DNA from 3 places in the Streptomyces sp. NPDC005962 genome. Region 3 is predicted to be linked to each of the others. Evidence: predicted binding sites of a transcription regulator. Region 3 holds the regulator's gene; each other region holds the start of a gene.
What was found. The regulator HrcA, encoded in region 3, represses chaperone genes, less so after heat shock. The targets are predictions, from matches to a motif close to TTNGCACTCNGNNNNNCNGAGTGCNAA.

Region 1: groES (co-chaperone GroES) is a predicted target of HrcA. The motif match lies at 1,102-1,128, and genes of this name have one in related genera.
Region 2: ABZ370_RS31095 (FmdB family zinc ribbon protein) is a predicted target of HrcA. The motif match lies at 1,257-1,283, and genes of this name have one in related genera.

Annotation. Positions count from the first base shown of each region.
Region 1 covers NZ_JBEXVE010000017.1:80,903-85,041, forward strand. The annotation lists gene ABZ370_RS26220 (methyltransferase domain-containing protein) at 1-90, opposite strand, end outside; gene ABZ370_RS26225 (polysaccharide deacetylase family protein) at 168-1,058, shown strand; gene groES (co-chaperone GroES) at 1,277-1,585, shown strand; gene groL (chaperonin GroEL) at 1,726-3,348, shown strand; gene ABZ370_RS26240 (SDR family oxidoreductase) at 3,511-4,139, opposite strand, start outside.
Region 2 covers NZ_JBEXVE010000023.1:138,450-142,588, forward strand. The annotation lists gene ABZ370_RS31090 (S-methyl-5'-thioadenosine phosphorylase) at 1-763, opposite strand, end outside; gene ABZ370_RS31095 (FmdB family zinc ribbon protein) at 860-1,246, opposite strand; gene ABZ370_RS31100 (potassium/proton antiporter) at 1,357-2,865, opposite strand; gene ABZ370_RS31105 (penicillin acylase family protein) at 3,132-4,139, shown strand, end outside.
Region 3 covers NZ_JBEXVE010000003.1:299,156-303,294, reverse strand. The annotation lists gene dnaJ (molecular chaperone DnaJ) at 1-775, opposite strand, end outside; gene hrcA (heat-inducible transcriptional repressor HrcA) at 776-1,789, opposite strand; gene ABZ370_RS07505 (MBL fold metallo-hydrolase) at 1,966-2,700, shown strand; gene ABZ370_RS07500 (DUF3097 domain-containing protein) at 2,724-3,545, shown strand; gene hemW (radical SAM family heme chaperone HemW) at 3,571-4,139, opposite strand, start outside.

The DNA of each region.
Region 1 (4,139 bases), on a different contig from region 3:
CGCCGGGTCGTAGTCCCGGAGCGCGGAGAGCAGCGCCTGCCCCTCGTCGCCGAGCAGTGAGTCGAAGGCGTCAACGTCCACATGGCCCATTCTCCCCGCTCCGGGGAGGGCATTCGCACCCGTGCGGCGCGCGGGCGCGCACGGGGGAACAGAAGATCACTTTTGTGATGATGCTGAAGAGTGGTGTTTCCGGGTGTCTGGTTCTCGCCGCCGCGGCGGCTCTGCTCGCCGGGTGCGGGGGCTCCGGCCCCGAGCCGCGCGCCAGGACGGGGAAGGCGGCCGGTCTCACGCGGTCGGCCTCGCCCTCCGCGTCGTCCCCCTCCTCCGTCTCCAGGACCACCGGGCGCGAGAACGGCCCGCACCCGCCGCCGGACGGGTACCGCCGCTGGGGGCTCGACCGTCCGCTGGCCCCGCCGCCCCCGCCCGCCGTCAAGCCGGCGCTCGCGCCGGTGTGGCCGCCGGTGTCCGGGCTGGCGACGGTCATCCGGCAGGTGGACACCACCGATCGGGTGGTCTTCGTGACGTTCGACGACGGGATCGAGAAGGACCCGGCCTTCATCGACCAGGCCCGCGACCTCGGGCTGCCGTTCACCCAGTTCCTGGAGGACGAGGTGATCGGCGACCACTACGGCTACTTCCGCGCGCTGCGCGAACTCGGCAACCGGATCGGCAACCACACGCTCACCCACCCCAGCCTGGCGGGCAAGGACTACGAGACCCAGCTCCACGAGATCTGCGGCCAGCAGGACGTCCTCCGCGAACGCCTCGGTCTCCAGCCCCACCTCTTCCGCCCGCCGTACGGGGACTACGACCGGAACACGCTGCGGGCGGCGGCGGAGTGCGGGCTGAACAAGGCGGTGCTGTGGCGCGCCGAGATGGAGCCCAAGGGGCTCGTGTACCGCTCCGGCAGCGGGCTCCGGCCGGGGGACATCGTGCTCGCGCACTTCCGCGGCCCGGAGCAGCTCGACGGGCATTCCATGACCGACATGGTCACCGAGATGCTGCGGGAGATCCAGGCGCAGGGGTTCACCGTGGCGCGGCTTGAGGACTACATCTGAGCGGCGCGGCCGGGGGCGTCCGAGCGGTTCGCCGCCGCCTCGCTTGGCACTCTGGTTGACGGAGTGCTAACCGCGTCATAATGTCAGGGCTGGCACTCGGCACTGCTGAGTGCCAGCTACACAGCGACGGGCAGGTCCGGCACCCGCGACGACGGATCGACCTGGTCGCCACCTCAGACAGTTAACCCCGTGAGATCTCCGAAGGGGGAGGTCGGATCGTGACGACCACCAGCTCCAAGGTTGCCATCAAGCCGCTCGAGGACCGCATTGTGGTCCAGGCCGTCGAGGCCGAGCAGACCACGGCCTCCGGCCTGGTCATCCCGGACACCGCCAAGGAGAAGCCCCAGGAGGGCGTCGTCCTGGCCGTGGGCCCGGGCCGTTTCGAGGACGGCAAGCGGCTTCCGCTCGACGTCTCCGTCGGCGACGTCGTGCTCTACAGCAAGTACGGCGGCACCGAGGTGAAGTACAGCGGCGAGGAGTACCTCGTCCTCTCGGCTCGCGACGTCCTCGCGATCGTCGAGAAGTAATCACCGAAGTTTTGCCTTGAGCCGCGCCCCGGTGCCCGTGTCACAGATACCCGGGGTCGGGGCGCGGTTCGTTTTTTTGACGCGACGGCGGCTGCCTCCGTACGGCGGCCGAGGATCGCAATGAGAGGACATACGCAACCATGGCGAAGATCCTGAAGTTCGACGAGGACGCCCGTCGCGCCCTTGAGCGCGGCGTCAACAAGCTCGCGGACACCGTCAAGGTGACGATCGGCCCCCGCGGCCGCAACGTCGTCATCGACAAGAAGTTCGGTGCCCCGACCATCACCAACGACGGTGTCACGATCGCCCGCGAGGTCGAGGTCGAGGACCCGTACGAGAACCTGGGCGCCCAGCTCGTCAAGGAGGTGGCGACCAAGACCAACGACATCGCGGGTGACGGCACCACCACCGCCACCGTGCTGGCCCAGGCGCTGGTCCGCGAGGGCCTGCGCAACGTGGCCGCAGGTGCCTCCCCGGCCGCCCTGAAGAAGGGCATCGACGCCGCCGTCAAGGCCATCTCCGAAGACCTGCTGGCCTCCGCCAGCCCGATCGACTCCAAGTCCGACATCGCCGCCGTGGCCGGGCTGTCCGCCCAGGACAAGCAGGTCGGCGAGCTGATCGCCGAGGCGATGGACAAGGTCGGCAAGGACGGTGTCATCACCGTCGAGGAGTCCAACACCTTCGGCCTGGAGCTGGACTTCACCGAGGGCATGTCCTTCGACAAGGGCTACCTCTCGCCGTACATGGTGACCGACCAGGAGCGTATGGAGGCCGTCCTCGACGACCCGTACATCCTGATCCACCAGGGCAAGATCGGCTCGATCCAGGACCTGCTGCCGCTGCTGGAGAAGGTCATCCAGGCCGGCGCCAGCAAGCCGCTGCTGATCATCGCCGAGGACGTGGAGGGCGAGGCCCTGTCCACCCTCGTCGTCAACAAGATCCGCGGCACCTTCAACGCCGTCGCCGTGAAGGCCCCCGGCTTCGGTGACCGCCGCAAGGCCATGCTCGGCGACATCGCCACCCTCACCGGTGCGACCGTCATCGCCGAGGAGGTCGGCCTCAAGCTCGACCAGGCCGGTCTGGACGTGCTGGGCACCGCCCGCCGCGTGACCGTCACCAAGGACGACACCACCATCGTCGACGGTGGCGGCAACTCCGACGACGTGGCCGGTCGCATCAACCAGATCAAGGCCGAGATCGAGTCCACCGACTCCGACTGGGACCGCGAGAAGCTGCAGGAGCGGCTCGCGAAGCTGGCCGGTGGCGTGTGCGTGATCCGCGTGGGCGCGGCCACCGAGGTCGAGCTCAAGGAGAAGAAGCACCGTCTGGAGGACGCCATCTCCGCGACCCGCGCCGCGGTCGAGGAGGGCATCGTCTCCGGTGGTGGCTCCGCGCTGGTCCACGCCGCCAAGGTGCTGGAGGGCAGCCTGAACCTGGAGGGCGACGAGGCCACCGGTGTCGCCGTCGTCCGCCGCGCCGTCGTCGAGCCGCTGCGCTGGATCGCCGAGAACGCGGGCCTCGAGGGCTACGTCATCACCTCGAAGGTCGCCGAGCTGGAGAAGGGCCACGGCTACAACGCCGCGACCGAGGAGTACGGCGACCTGGTGAAGGCCGGAGTCATCGACCCGGTCAAGGTCACCCGCTCCGCGCTGGAGAACGCCGCCTCCATCGCCTCCCTGCTGCTCACCACCGAGACCCTGGTGGTCGAGAAGCCGGCCGAGGAAGAGGGCGACGCGGGCCACGGCCACGGCCACGCGCACTGACGCGACCCGCACCGCAAGCGAAGGCGCGGCCACCCCGACCCGGGGCGGCCGCGCCTTCGCGCGCTCGCGGCGCCTTCGCGCGGGGGCGGTGCCCTGCCGTCTCGCGCGGTGGCGCGGGTGGTGCGGCTCGGCCAGGGATCGTCATCCCTCGGCCAGGGATCGTCATCCCTTGGCCGGGGATCGGCCCACCTTCGAGGAGACGCCTGCCACGGCCGCCCGCGGCACCAGCTTCGCCAGGCCCGTCATCGCCTTGTACCGGGGGTCCGGAATCGACAGGGACTTGCCCCGCGCGAAGTCCTTGAGGGCCGCCGCGACCAGGCGGTCCGGGTCCAGCCACATCCAGCCCGGGACGTTCTCCGGCTCGATCCCCGCCCGGGAGTGGAACTCCGTCCGCACCAGCCCCGGGCACAGCGCCATCATCCGCACCCCGGACCGCGCCAGGTCCTTCGCCGCACCCTGCGTGAACTGCACGACCCACGCCTTGCTCGCCCCATAGGTCCCGCGCGGGAAGAAGGCGGCCACCGAAGCGACGTTGATCACTCCGCCGCGGCCCCGCGCCCGCATCGTCTCGGCGGCGGCGCTGGTCAGCCGCAGCACCGCCTCGCAGTGCAGCTTCAGCATCCGCAGCTCATCGGTGAGCGGCGCTTCCAGATAGCGGCCGTTGTTGCCGAATCCGGCGTTGTTGACGAGCAGATCGACCGGATGCGTACGGTCCCCCAAGCGCTCCTCGACCGCGGCGATACCGGCGTCCTCCGACAGGTCGGCGCGCAGCACCTCGGCCTCGACCCCGT
Region 2 (4,139 bases), on a different contig from region 3:
CCGCGTCGAAGAGCACCTCGCGCAGCCGTCCGACGTTCTCGCCGAACACCTTCAGCACCTCGGCGTGCGAGACGCCCTCACCCGTCTCCACCCCCGCGTCCAGATCGGTGACCAGCGTCAACGACGTGTAGCACAGCTCCAGTTCACGGGCGAGCACCGCTTCCGGATGTCCTGTCATCCCCACCACCGACCAGCCCTGCGCGGCATGCCATCGCGATTCCGCCCGCGTGGAGAAGCGCGGGCCTTCGATCACGCACATCGTCCCGCCGTCCACCGGCTCCCAGTCGCGTCCGCGTGCCGCCGCCACCGCGGCCTGCCGCCCCACCGGGCAGTACGGGTCGGCGAAGGTCGTGTGCACCACGTTCGGCACCCGCCCGTCCGGGAGCGGCTCACCGTCGAAGTAGGTCTGGGTACGCCCCTTGGTGCGGTCCACCAGCTGGTCCGGCACCAGCAGCGTCCCCGGCCCGTACTCCGGCCGCAGCCCGCCCACCGCGCACGGCCCGAACACCTGCCGCGCCCCGACCGAGCGCAGGGCCCACAGGTTGGCGCGGTAGTTGATCCGGTGCGGCGGCAGATGGTGCTTGCGCCCGTGCCGGGGCAGGAAGGCGACCCGCCGTCCCGCGATGTCGCCGAGGAAGAGCGAATCGCTCGGAGCCCCATAGGGAGTCTCCACGGTGATCTCGGTCACATCGTCGAGGAAGGCGTAGAACCCCGACCCTCCGATGACCCCTATGTCTGCCTGTGTGCTGCTCGTCTCGGCCATGCGGTCACCCTAGTCAGCCGTGGCCGACGGCGCCCGGACGCACCGCGCCCCCGCGGCTTCCCGGGAGGAAGCGGCGGGGGCGCGAAATGTGCGAGGTCAGGCGGCCGAGCTGGTACTGCTCGACGACGACGTGCTCGACGAAGAAGATGAGGAGGACGACGAGGATGAAGACGACGACCCCGAGGAGCTGTCCGAGGAGGAGGACGAAGACGACGAGCCCTTGTCCGAGGAGCTCTTGTCCGACGACGAGCCGCCGTCGCTCTTCGCCGCGGTCTTCGACGAGCTGCCGCTCGAGCCGCTGGACGAGGAACGGCTGTCGTTCCGGTAGAAGCCGGAGCCCTTGAAGACGATGCCGACCGCGGAGAACACCTTCTTCAGGCGTCCCTGGCACTCGGGGCACTCGGTGAGCGCGTCGTCGGTGAACTTCTGCACCGCCTCGAGGCCCTCGCCACACGCGGTGCACTGGTACTGGTAGGTCGGCACGTACTTCCTCCTGGCACTCTCACTCGTTGAGTGCTAACGACGCTCCATAGTGCAGTATTCCGGCCCGCCAGTCCACCGCAGTACGGCACACGGTGACCTATGCCACGCCATCAGCCGCCGCCGGTGCCCAGCCAGCCCGCCAACTTGCCGCCCCGGCCGACGGCCCGCAGCCGCTGTTCGGCCGCGTCCCGCACCGGGTCGGTGGCCACCACCAGGAGTTCGTCGCCGCGCCGCAGCACGGTCGAGGGCAGGGGTACGAAGCTGGAGCCGCCCCGGACGACGAGGGTGACCGCGGCCCCGGGCGGCAGCCGCAGTTCGGCGACCTCCACGCCGTGCATCCGGGAGTCCTTGGGGATCGACACCGACAGCAGATGGCCGCGCAGCCGCTCCAGTGGCGCCGATTCGATACCGAGATCCGCGGTGCCCTCCGTCTCCTCCAGCCGCAGCCGGGTGGCGAGCCAGGGCAGCGTCGGCCCCTGGATCAGGGTGTAGATGATCACCAGGACGAAGACGATGTTGAAGAGCCGACGGCTGTCGGGCACCTCGCCGACCATGGGAATGGTCGCGAGCACGATGGGCACCGCGCCGCGCAGCCCGGCCCAGGACAGCAGGACCTTCTCGCGCCAGGCGACCCGGAACGGCGTCGTGCTCACCACTACCGACACGGGCCGGGCGACCATGGTCAGCACCAGCCCGACGACGACGGCCGGCCAGATGTCGTCGGCCAGTTCGTGCGGCGTCACCAGCAGGCCGAGCAGGACGAACATGCCGATCTGGGCGAGCCAGCCGAGCCCCTCGGCGAAGCCGCGGGTGGCCGGCCAGTGCGGCAGCTTCGCGTTGCCCATGACGAGCGAGGCGAGGTAGACGGCGAGGAAGCCGGAGCCGTGCGCCAGAGCCCCGCCCGCGTACGCGACGACCGCGATGGCCATCACCGCGATCGGGTAGAGACCCGAGGCGGGCAGGGCCACCCGGCGCAGGCCGTACGAGCCCAGCCAGCCGATCGCGAGACCGATGGCCGCGCCGATCGCCAGCTCCAGCGCGATCTCGCCGATCATGAGGTACCAGGAATCGATCGGGCCCTGGCTGGAGAAGGCGACCACAAGGATCACCACTGGGGCGTCGTTGAAGCCCGATTCGGCCTCCAGGGTGCCGGTGAGCCGCTTGGGCAGCGGCACCTTGCGCAGCACGGAGAAGACCGCCGCGGCGTCCGTGGACGACACCACCGCGCCGATGATCAGCGCCTGCCGCCAGTCCAGCCCCACCACATAGTGCGCCGCCGCCGCGGTGACTCCCACGCTCACCGCGACGCCCACGGTCGACAGCGCGGCGGCCGTCGGCAGCGCGGGTTTGATTTCTCCCCACTTGGTGCCCAGGCCGCCCTCGGCCAGGATCACGACCAGCGCGGCGTAGCCGATGACCTGCGTCAGTTCGGCGTTGTTGAAGGTGACGCCGAGCCCGTCCGACCCCAGGGCGACGCCCATCCCGAGGTAGAGCAACAGGGTGGGCAGCCCACTGCGGGAGGAGATCCTTACGGCCGCCACCGCGACGAGCAGGACGAGAGAGCAGACCAGCAGCAGTTCATTGAGGTGGTGGACAGTCAGGGGCCGAACCTTTCTCACGTGCGCGGCGGGACCTTCGGGGACAAGATGAACGGTTCCCGGCCGACCGGAACTTCATTTCCTTACCTAACATTTTACGGGTTCTTGACGCGGGCCTTCCACGCGGGCCGCCCGCGGAGGTGTGGAAGGCCCGGTCCGGCGGCCGGTGGCCCGGTCGGGGTGGCCGGTGGACGGCGTCAGTCATGACTCCGCGTAGGGGCGGCGACAGCCCTGCGCCTATGGTTGCTCCAGCACTCCAGGATCACCCTGCCCCTCGAAGGACAGCGATGCCCGCCAACACAACCGGCTCTTCTCCTAAAAAGAAGAGCCGTCGTCTCCGCCTGATCGTGATCGCAGTCGTGCTGCTGCTCGTGGGGGGTATCGGCTTCGGCACGTACTGGAGTATCAGTACCGTGCGGGCCTCTTTCCCGGAGACCACGGGGTCGCTGCAGCTCAAGGGGCTTTCCGACCCCGTCCAGGTAAAGCGCGACGGTCAAGGCATACCCCAGATCTACGGCGATTCACCTGAGGACCTGTTCCGCGCCCAGGGCTTCGTCCAGGCGCAGGACCGCTTCTGGGAGATGGACGTCCGCCGTCATATGACGTCCGGTCGGCTCTCGGAGATGTTCGGTTCCAGCCAGGTGGAGACCGACGCGTTCCTGCGCACCATGGGCTGGCGCCGGGTGGCGCAGAAGGAGTACGACACCAAGCTGTCGCCCTCCACCAAGAAGTATCTGCGGGCCTATTCCGCCGGGGTCAACGCCTACCTCAAGGACCATGAGGGCAAGGCGCTGTCGGTCGAATACGCGGCGCTGGGCTTCCAGAACGACGGCTACAAGCCCGAGAAGTGGACCCCGGTCGACTCGGTCGCCTGGCTCAAGGCCATGGCCTGGGACCTGCGCGGCAACATGCAGGACGAGGTGGACCGCGCCCTGGCATCGAGCCGGCTGAGCGCCAAGCAGATAGAAGAGCTGTACCCCTCGTATCCGTACAGCCGGAACAAGCCGATCGTCCAGGGCGGCGCGCTCAACGAGGCCACCGACGAGTTCGACCCCAAGGCGACCCCGACGGGCACCACGGGCAGCGCGGGGTCCACCGGCGCGGTGAACGGGGCCACTGGAGCGGCGCAGGGCCTGCAGAGCCAGCTGACGTCGATGTCCAAGACCCTGGAGAAGGTCCCGTCGCTGCTCGGCCCCAGCGGAAGCGGTATCGGTTCCAACTCGTGGGTCGTTTCCGGCCGGTATACGACCACCGGTAAGCCGCTGCTCGCCAACGACCCGCATCTGGCGCCCCAG
Region 3 (4,139 bases):
GGAAGACGGGGTGCGGGACCTCGTGGATCTCCACGTACAGATCGCCCGCCGGGCCGCCGCCCGGGCCGACCTCGCCCTCGCCCGCGAGCTGGATGCGGGTGCCGTTGTCCACACCGGCCGGGATCTTCACGGTCAGCGTGCGCCGCGAACGAATCCGCCCGTCGCCCGCGCACTCCGGGCACGGGGTCGGCACCACGGTGCCGAAGCCCTGGCACTGCGGGCAGGGCCGCGAGGTCATGACCTGGCCGAGGAAGGACCGCGTCACCTGCGAGACCTCACCGCGGCCGCGGCACATGTCACAGGTCTGCGCCGAGGTACCCGGCGCCGCGCCCTCACCGCTACAGGTCGTGCAGACGACCGCGGTGTCGACCTGGATGTCCTTGGTCGTCCCGAACGCGGCCTCGCTCAGCTCCACGTCGAGACGGATCATGGCGTCCTGGCCGCGCCGGGTCCGGGACCGCGGGCCGCGCTGCGAGGCGGTGCCGAAGAACGCGTCCATGATGTCGGAGAAGTTGCCGAAGCCCGCGCCGAAGCCACCGGCGCCGCCGCCCGCGGCCGACCCCGACGGGTCCCCGCCCAGGTCGTAGACCTGCTTCTTCTGCGGGTCCGAGAGAACCTCGTAAGCGGCGTTGATCTCCTTGAACCGCTCCTGGGTCTTCGGATCAGGGTTGACGTCCGGGTGCAGCTCGCGTGCGAGCCGACGGAATGCCTTCTTGATCTCGTCCTGCGAGGCATCGCGCTGCACGCCCAGGACTGCGTAGTAGTCCGTCGCCACTTACGACTCCGCCAGGATCTGTCCGACGTAACGTGCCACTGCGCGTACCGCTCCCATCGTTCCGGGGTAGTCCATGCGGGTCGGTCCGACCACGCCGAGTTTGGCGACGGCTTCGTCGCCCGAACCGTAGCCGACCGCCACGACCGAGGTGGAATTGAGCCCCTCGTGAGCATTCTCATGCCCGATGCGCACGGTCATACCCGAGTCTTGCTCGCCGAGCAGCTTGAGGAGGACGACCTGCTCCTCAAGTGCCTCCAGCACGGGCCGGATCGTCAGGGGGAAATCATGCACGAAACGCGTGAGGTTCGAGGTGCCGCCGATCATCAGCCGCTCTTCGGTCTCCTCGACAAGCGTTTCGAGCAAGGTCGCCAGCACGGTCGAGACCGTCCCCCGGTCCTCCTGCTCGAAGGACTCCGGAAGATCCTGCACCAATTGCGGCACATCCGCGAACCGGCGCCCCACGACCCGGCTGTTGAGCCGGGCCCGCAGATCCGCCAGCGAGTCGTCGCTGATCGGAGCCGGGCAGTCCACCACGCGCTGCTCGACCCGCCCGGTGTCGGTGATCAGCACCAGCATCACCCGGGCCGGGGCCAGCGGCAGCAGCTCCACATGCCGCACCGTCGAACGGGTCAGTGACGGATACTGCACCACCGCGACCTGCCGGGTCAGCTGCGCCAGCAGGCGGACGGTGCGCCCCACCACGTCGTCGAGGTCGACGGCGCTGTCCAGGAAGTTCTGGATGGCCCGCCGCTCCGGAGCGGACAGCGGCTTCACTCCGGCCAGCCTGTCCACGAAGAGCCGGTAGCCCTTGTCCGTGGGGATGCGCCCGGCGCTGGTGTGCGGCTGGGCGATGAAGCCCTCGTCCTCCAGCACGGCCATGTCGTTGCGCACCGTGGCCGGGGAGACTCCCAGCCGGTGCCGCTCGGTGAGCGCCTTGGAGCCGACCGGCTCCTCGGTGCCCACGTAGTCCTGGACAATGGCACGCAGCACTTCGAGTCTGCGTTCGCTGAGCACCCCGCGCACCTCCAGTCCAGCCGTGTCATCAGGTCGTCCCTCTGGCACTCAATGGTCGCGAGTGCCAGAACCCCTCAGCCAGTGTACGGCGGGGTGCGGTGGCCACGGCAAGAGCCGCCCCCCGCCGGCGCCCCGGCCACACGTCACGCTATCGCTGTTGAAGCTAGCGTCTCGGTATGAAGACGTGTTGGGAAGAGGCCGGGTGGGAACAGCTCGGTCCCGATATCGCCCGCCGCAGGCTGCCCGACTGGGACTGCACGGTCGGCGTGATCATCGGCCGTAAGGACGTCCTCGTGGTGGACACCGGCTCGACGCTGCGCGAGGGCGCGGCGCTACGTGCCGAGATCACCCGGCTGACCGGCCGGCGGCCGACCCGGATCGCGCTCACCCATCCGCACTTCGACCATGTCCTGGGGACGGCCGCCTTCGCGGGCTGCGAGGTGTACGGGGCGACCGGTCTGGACGGTCCGCTGCGCCGCGGCCGGGACGCGCTGCGCGAGGACGCGGTACGGCACGGAGTGCCCCCGGGGGCGGCCGCCGAGGCCGCCGACCACCTCGTACCGCCCCATCACGCGGTCTCCGGGGAGATCACCCTCGACCTGGGCGACCGGCCTGTGCTGCTGGCGAACGCAGGCCCCGGACACACCGCCCATGACCTGGCCGTTCTGGTCCCGGGCCGGGTTCCCGGCCAGCCGGAGGTGGTCTTCTGCGGAGATCTGGTGGAAGAGTCCGGCCCGCCCCAGGCCGGACCCGACGCGATCCCCTCCCACTGGCCCGCCGCCCTGGACCGGCTGCTCGCCCTCGGCGGCGAGGACGCGCGGTACGTACCCGGCCATGGGTCGGTCGTGGACGCGGCCTTCGTACGTGACCAACGCGACGAACTGGCCGCCCGCTTCGGCGTGTCCCGTTAAGCCGCCGCGCTATCGTCATCCGGATGCACAGCCGACAGTACGACGAGGATCTGACCCCGCCCTGGAAGCGGCAGCAGCCCGCCCCCGAGGTCCCGGCGGACCCGGATCTCGTGGTCGAGGAGGTCACCACCGGGTTCTGTGGTGCCGTGATCCGCTGTGAGAAGACCGCGCAGGGGCCGACGGTCACTCTGGAGGACCGCTTCGGCAAACATCGCGTCTTCCCCATGGAGCCGCGCGGCTTCCTCCTGGAGGGCCGCGTCGTCACCCTCGTACGCCCGCGCGCGACGACCACCGGCGCGCCGCAGCGCACGGCCTCCGGCTCGGTCGCCGTACCGGGCGCCCGCGCGCGGGTCGCCCGCGCCGGGCGCATCTACGTGGAGGGCCGCCACGACGCGGAGCTGGTGGAGCGGGTCTGGGGCGACGACCTGCGCATCGAGGGCGTCGTCGTGGAGTACCTGGCGGGCGTCGACGACCTCCCCGCCATCGTCCGCGACTTCTCCCCCGGCCCGGACGCCCGGCTCGGCGTCCTGGTGGACCATCTGGTGGCCGGGTCCAAGGAGTCCCGTATCGCCGAGCAGATCACCGACGAGAACGTGCTGGTCGTCGGGCACCCCTTCATCGACGTGTGGGAGGCCGTGAAACCGTCCTCGCTCGGCATTCCCGCCTGGCCGACGGTGCCGCGCGGCCAGGACTGGAAGACGGGCGTCTGCCGTGCGCTGGGCTGGCCGGAGAACACGGGCGCGGCGTGGCAGCGCATCCTGTCCGCGGTCCACTCCTACAAGGACGTGCGGCCGGAGCTGCTGGGCAGGGTCGAGGAACTGATCGATTTCGTCACGGCGCCCTGACGTCTTCGGCGCCCTGACGGCGGCTTCAGTCCACCAGGTCCCGCACCACCGCGTCGGCCAGCAGGCGGCCCCTGAGCGTGAGCACGGCCCGCCCCTGCGCGTACGGCTGCGGCTCCAGCAGGCCGTCCTCCAGAGCCCGCGCCGCGGCCGCCGCTCCGGCCGGGCGCAGCAGCTCCAGCGGGCACCCCTCGGACAGCCTCAGCTCCAGCAGGATGCGCTCGACCCGGCGCTCCTCGTCGGACAGCAGCTCCCGCCCGGCGCCCGGTGAACGGCCCTCGCTGAGCGCCTGGGCGTACGCGCCGGGGTGCTTGACGTTCCACCACCGCACCCCGCCGACGTGGCTGTGCGCGCCGGGGCCCGCGCCCCACCAGTCGGCGCCGCGCCAGTACAGCTCGTTGTGGCGGCACCGGCCCTGGGGCGAGGTGGCCCAGTTGGAGACCTCGTACCAGTCGAACCCGGCCGCCGTCAGCATCTCCTCGGCGATCAGATAGCGGTCCGCGTGGGCGTCGTCGTCGGTCATCGGCACCTCGCCGCGCCGGATGCGCCGCGCCAGCTGGGTGCCCTCCTCGACGATCAGCGCGTACGCCGACACAT